Simiduia agarivorans SA1 = DSM 21679: one gene and its partner. The protein of the gene in region 1 interacts with the protein of each later gene in a pairwise test. Links are inferred from orthologs where the notes say so. Each region holds a gene or a part of one and is shown on either strand. Other genes may lie near its edges.

Evidence for each region.
Region 2: the proteins of M5M_RS00260 (region 1) and M5M_RS09415 interact in binary tests that used the Escherichia coli proteins (3 or more experiments, as listed by UniProt). The link is inferred for Simiduia agarivorans SA1 = DSM 21679 from one-to-one orthologs.

Annotation. Positions count from the first base shown.
Region 1 is NC_018868.3:56,799-59,876, forward strand. What follows is about bases 223-2,978. They hold M5M_RS00260 (DsbE family thiol:disulfide interchange protein), read left to right. Parts: upstream 223-1,213; coding sequence 1,214-1,744; downstream 1,745-2,978. Other genes in these bases: M5M_RS00255 (heme lyase CcmF/NrfE family subunit), read left to right, coding at 223-1,208; M5M_RS00265 (lytic polysaccharide monooxygenase), read right to left, coding at 1,784-2,978. Outside these bases: more of M5M_RS00255, read left to right, coding at 1-222; more of M5M_RS00265, read right to left, coding at 2,979-3,078. UniProt on the Escherichia coli protein: Involved in disulfide bond formation. Catalyzes a late, reductive step in the assembly of periplasmic c-type cytochromes, probably the reduction of disulfide bonds of the apocytochrome c to allow covalent linkage with the heme.
Region 2 is NC_018868.3:2,107,482-2,110,755, reverse strand. What follows is about bases 245-3,196. They hold M5M_RS09415 (protein-disulfide reductase DsbD family protein), read right to left. Parts: upstream 2,642-3,196; coding sequence 848-2,641; downstream 245-847. Other genes in these bases: M5M_RS09410 (tetratricopeptide repeat protein), read left to right, coding at 2,867-3,196; aroQ (type II 3-dehydroquinate dehydratase), read right to left, coding at 245-512. Outside these bases: accB (acetyl-CoA carboxylase biotin carboxyl carrier protein), read right to left, coding at 1-30; more of aroQ, read right to left, coding at 75-244; more of M5M_RS09410, read left to right, coding at 3,197-3,274. UniProt on the Escherichia coli protein: Required to facilitate the formation of correct disulfide bonds in some periplasmic proteins and for the assembly of the periplasmic c-type cytochromes.

The DNA of each region.
Region 1 (3,078 bases):
ACTCACTGGCGGTGACAGAAAAACGCGGCGTGTTCAAAAGCTGGACACTGTTGCTGGCGATTTTCACTTTCTCGCTCAGTTTGCTGGGGACCTTTCTGGTGCGTTCCGGCGTGCTCACGTCGGTGCATGCGTTTGCCACCGATCCCGAACGCGGGTTGTTTATTCTCGCCTTCCTGTTAGTGGTGATTGGCGGTTCACTCACGCTTTATGCACTGCGGGCGCCGGCGGTTAAAAGTGCCACCAGCTTCGTAGGTATTTCGCGCGAATGGTTTTTACTGGCGAATAACATATTGCTGGTGGTGGTGCTGGCGACTGTGTTGCTGGGCACGCTGTATCCGCTGATAGCCGATGCCCTGGGCTGGGGCAAAATTTCCGTGGGCCCGCCTTACTTCAATAAATTTTTCATCCCGCTGATGGGGGTGTTGTGTATTCTGTTGGCGGTGGGGCCGCTCACGAATTACAAACGCAGCTCGGAAAAAGAACTGTTCCAGTGGTTGCGCTGGCCCTTCGTAGCGGCTGTTGTGCTGGGCGCCCTGGTGCCCTGGTTGTATGAAACGCCCTATGTCTGGCAAGCCAGTATTGCCGTATTCATTGCCAGCTGGATGGTGTTGGCCGCCGCGCGCGATCTGCGCAATAAAACCCGGCACAGTGCAACCCTGTGGGCGGGACTGAAAAAATTGTCCGTCAGTTACTTCGCCATGCATCTGGCCCATTTGGGCATGGCGGTCACGCTGATCGGTGTGGCTTTCGTGTCGCTCTATGCGGAAGAACGCGATGTGCGCATGTCGGCCGGTAAGTCTTTGGATATTGAAGGTTACCATTTCGAGCTCACCGAAATCCGCCAGGTGCGCGGCCCGAACTACCTGGCCGACGAGGCGGTGATTCTGGTCTCCAAAGGCGATGATCTGATCGCCGAAATGCGGCCCCAAAAACGCAAATACCTGAGTGGCGGCAACCTGATGACCGAAGCTGCTATCGATGCCGGTTTGTTCCGCGATTTGTATGTGGCCATGGGCGAACCGCTGGGCGATGGTGATTGGGCCATGCGGGTGCATTTCAAACCCTTTGTTCGCTGGATATGGTTGGGCGCGATATTCATGACGTTGGCGGGCATTGCCACGCTGTGGGATAAACGCTACCGCCTGCGCGTGGCGCAGAGTCGGCGTGAAGCCGGCACAGCAGTGCCCGGGCAAACACAAGGAGCCTGACCAGAATGCAACGGTTAAAGCTGTTTCTGCCGTTAATTATTTTTGCCGGCCTCGCACTCCTGTTCTGGCGTGGTTTGAGCCTGGACCCCAACGCCATGCCGTCGGCCTTAATCGATAAGCCCATGCCGGCCTTTTCATTGCCCACACTGGAAGACGAAGGCACGCCGGTGGATGAGTCCTTGTTCAAGGGCCAGGTGACGCTGTTGAATGTGTGGGCCACCTGGTGCGTGTCCTGCCGGGTTGAGCACCCGTTTCTGGTGAAGCTGGCAGAGCAGGGGGTGCGCATTGTGGGGCTGAATTACAAAGATGACCCCCGGGCCGCGCGGGAATGGCTGGTGAAACTGCACAACCCTTACGAGCTGTCGGTGATCGATGCAGACGGCCGGCTTGGACTGGACCTGGGTGTATTTGGTGCGCCTGAGACGTACGTTCTCGATAAAACCGGCACCATTCGCTACAAACACGTGGGCGTGGTGGACGACAGGGTGTGGCAAACCACACTTGGCCCGATCGTGGAGCAATTGAACGCCCAGTAGCCGGCCGGCTCCTGAGCGTTCAGGTTAATTACCCCACAATCAGAGGCAGCTGGCCGGCCCGATCTCGGTCCAATCGCTGCTGGTGCCCGGTTCCGATTGCGTCCACCAATTGGCGCGCCATTGCCGGCCGGCATGATCCACTTCGGCACCGGCCTGATAGGCTTTACCACTGATCCACACGTGCGGGATGTCGCTCAGCAAATCCCAGGTGTCGTTGGTTTGTGCCGGTTCACTGCCGGAATTCCACCATTTGGCTTTCCACACTAACTGCTGGTGCGCAACCACGCTGCCGGCGGTGTACACGTGGTGTGCTTCCCAGGCAGGATAGTTGCCCGCGTTGGGGTCGGTTTGGCTACAGCCTGGCGTTTGATTGTGTTTGATATCCACGCGAGCGCTGGCGCTGCTGTTCTGTAACCAGATTTCATTGGCCACCCGATTCTGGCTATCGAATACTATCTGCCCGTTGGCTTGCTGCATGCCCACCTGCACATCGCTGTAACGCTGATTTACGCGACCGGCCAACGCCTCTGCCCAGACACCTTGGTCACTGTTGGCTGAGCTGATGGCCAGGGTTTCAAACACCTGCTCCTGCCCATTGGCATCAAAAACCCGAAACCAGACCTCGTCACCCGGCTGTGCCACATCGGTGCTTTTTACAAAGTAACCGGCACTGATCCAGCTCGGCGGCGGGGTGGTGCCGCTGAAGCGGATATCCGAGCAGTTGTAGAATCCTTCACCGGCTTCGTCAGCCCGCTGCCAACGGGTAAACAGAATCGCATCGCCGTCGCGGCCGGCCGGCAGGTTCACGGGTACCTTGTACATTTTATGCCCGTTCATATTCACCACGGGTAGATTGCCGTGAGTGGCCACTAACTCCAGGTGATCCCATGCCAGCGTCTGTGTTGCCGGATTAAAACCCGGTTTGGTGACATAGACCTCCCAAAAGCTGGGGTTGTGCGGGGTGGATGCGTGAAACAGTAGATCGATCTGGCCACTGACCTGGGTGCGCTGCCAATCCGTGTGGGCCAGACTCATTCCCGCTTTACTGGCGTCGCCAGCGCCACAGAGATTGCCATCCTTGACCGTTTGCCTGACGGCGGCCGCGTTATTGTAGTCCACCACGTTTGCAGAAAACTCGTGGTGCTGGGTCAGCGGTGTGGCGCCCGAAACCTGAAAAGCGGCGCGGCACGCCGCGTTAGGGATGCCTGAACCGTCCGCCGGCCACCAGTAGCCGCCGTCATCCACGCAGAATTGCTGCCGGGCCTTGGGGTATTCCACATAGCCGTGGCTGGTGGCCTGTTGGCTGGCAAGCAGGCCGGTCAGCGCCATGACCA
Region 2 (3,274 bases), 2.1 Mb from region 1 along the record:
AATCAACTTTTTGATTTTGCGAATATCCATCACACTCTCACTTTGTGTTATTGCCTGTTAATAGGAATTGGTTTTCAGGCCAGTTTCTGAAGTGCGGCTTCCAATGCCAGCTCATATCCCTGGGCTCCCAGCCCACAGATGACACCCACCGCCACATCGGAAAAGTAGGAGTGGTGTCTGAATGGTTCACGCGCGTGCACATTTGACAGGTGCACTTCGATAAAGGGGATCGCGACCGCCAATAACGCATCGCGCAGCGCGATGCTGGTATGGGTAAACGCAGCGGGGTTGATCAGAATGAAATCCACATCCTCGCGCTTGGCGTCGTGAATGCGGTCGATCAGTTCATATTCGGCGTTGCTTTGCAGGGCTTGCAGGTGATGGCCGTCGCGCAGACAGCGTTCGGTCAGGCGCTGGTTGATGTCGGTCAGCGTGGTGCTGCCGTACACGCCAGGCTCGCGGGTGCCGAGTAAATTCAGATTTGGGCCGTGCAGTACAAGAATTGTCGCCATGCCGGAGAATTTCGTCACCTGGTTGATTCAAAATGACCCGATTCCCTGATCTGGCCGCGATCGTGCAACGAACGTCGGCAAAAGGGTCGGGAGCCGAAAATGAAGGGCGAGTGTGCCCCATTTGTGACTCCTTGTCCACGGGTTGCAGGTGAAAACCGTGAATTCTTACCTAATCGCTACCAGTTCGCAGAAGTTAGCATCAAAACGCTTGTTTTATTTGGGATTTGGTTGTCTGGAAGTGGGCAGAAGGCGACATGTTTGGCGAAAGTGGCTGCAGTTTGACAGCCAAAGCCCGCAAGATTTAAAAACTTGCAGGCTTTGGTGTTCAATTTCGCTTAATTTGTCTCTATCGCGCGGTAAAGTGCGTCGGTAAAGATTTCGGGCGTCAGCAGCTGCGGCAAAATCTCGGGTTTGGCCGCCGGATCTGCGGGGAACATCAGGTAGAGCGGCACGCCATTGCGTTGGTATTGCGCCAGCAGTGCAGTGATATCGGCATTGTATTTGGTCCAGTCAGCTTTCACTAACAGCAAATCCGCGTCAGCCACTTCAATCATCACGTCCTGCTGGCTGAACACCAGTTTTTCGTTGGCCAGGCAGGTCAGGCACCAGTCGGCGGTGACATTCACGAACAACGGCTGGCCGCTCTGGCGCAGTTGGCTGAAGCTGTCTTTGTCATAGGCTGTCCAGATGTCGGGGCTGTCGGCGTCTGCCAACGGCAGGATTACCGCGCTTGCCACGGCGGCGACGGCGAAGGCCCGGCCCAGCCAGTGCCGGCGTTTCCACGCCCACAACGCAAACCCGAGTGCCACCAGGCCACACAGTGCCAGCGCCAGTTGATCCGTGCTGGTCTGACGTCCCAACACCCACAGCAACCAGATGGCGGTCAGCAGCAGAGGGAAGGCCAGAATTTCCTTAAAGGTTTCCATCCAGGCGCCGGGTTTTGGCAGCCATTGGTGCAGGTTGGGTAAGTAGCACAAAGCCAGAAACGGCAATGCCATGCCGGTACCCAGGGCGGCGAACACGGTCAGGCTGACATAGGCGGGTTGGGTCATGGCGTAGCCCAGCGCGGTACCCATAAACGGCGCCGTACACGGGCTGGCCACCAGGGTGGCGAGACCACCGGTAAAGAAAGAACCCTTGAGTCCGCCTTTGCTGGCCAAACCGCTGCCCAGATTGGCAAGGCCGGAGCCAATTTCGATTGCGCCCAGCAGTGCCAGGCCCAGAATAAAGAACAGATAGACCAGTGCCAGTATCAGACCCGGTGTCTGCAGCTGAAAGCCCCAGCCCACCGCTTCGCCGCCGGCACGCACCAGCAGCAAGGCGGCTGCAATGGCGACAAAGCTGAGCACAACCCCCAGCGTGTAGGCCCAGCCATGCATTTGCCGGTGGCGGGCGTCCTCACCACTGGCGGCCAGCGAGAGCGCCTTGATCGACAGCACCGGGAACACACAGGGCATGAGGTTGAGGATGGCGCCACCCAACAAAGCGGCCAGCAGGGCAAATGCCCAGCTGCCTTCGGGCGCCGGAGTCGGGATTGATGCCGCTGGCGCGGATTCGGCAGCAACGGGTAGTTGTACGGCCACTTCGGTGAATTGGCCGGTGCTGGCGTCGAACAGGAAGCGTTGATTGCGCGGTGGGTAGCACAGGCCGGCGTCGGCGCAGCCCTGGGATTGGGTCAGGAGCTCGAAATCCTGCGTCAGATCCAAGGCGCCGGCTAATTCCAGCATCACACCGGAGTAATACACCTCGAGTTCTTTCTCGAAGTACTCGTCATATTTGTGTTTGCCGGCGGGCCACTGGGTACTCAGCGGGATGGTTTGACCGCCTTGGGCCGCCTGGAGGTTGAAGCGCTCCCGGTACAAGTAATAGCCGGGGCTTATGCGCCACTCCAGCGATAATTGCTGCCCCGTCACCAGCGGCACAGCCTGGTAGGCTTCTTCTACGGGCAGGAACTCGGGTTCGCTGCCGAGCCCGTCAGTGGTGAACTGGGCCTGGGCGGGCGCCATCGCCAACGTAAGCAGCAGGGTCAGCAGTATTGAAACTGGCGCGAGTGGGTGGCTTTTGGCACACTGTGCGCCCCTGTGAATCGTGCGGGTAATGAGTGCGAGCATAGGGATAGTGTCGTTCACCGGTACAAATGTCTATGTGGATGCCCGGGTGGGTCGGGCAGAAAAGAGGTCAAGGATAGCACCTGCCTCTGGTCAGCTGTGTGCTTCCCGTGGCGTTTTGTCGCTTTGGCAGTGGTTTTGTCGGATTGGTCAGTGCTTCAACGTGTTCCATTAACTCAAAAATCGTCGCCCGCAGCTGTCATCTTGTCAGCGGGCGCCACCTCCCGATGGTCTGATCGGCCGCGGGTGTGGATTGTTACAGCGCTGCTGGTGTTTCTGTCTGGCTGCGTGCCGCAATTGACGCAGCTGACCCAGTTGCAGCGGCCGGCACCTTTCGAGCCCTCTGCGGTTGAGCCGGAAAACCAGCTGTTGGAATACCTGGCGGCGGCGGACGAGGCGTTGGCGCGCGACCACCTGACCGTGCCTTTGCGCAACAGTGCGTTCGAGCTGTACCGCGGCGCATTGGTGCTGGACCCTGAAAACCCCCATGCCCGTCGTGGCTTGAGTATGATCTGCCGGCGCTACCTTGCGCTTGCCAATGCCGCCCTGTCCGAAGGTGACTACAAGCGCGCGCAACGGTACCTGCGCCGATTATTGCGCGTAGATCCACAGAATCCGGAGGCAATCGCACTGCGCCAGGCGCTGGCACAGCAG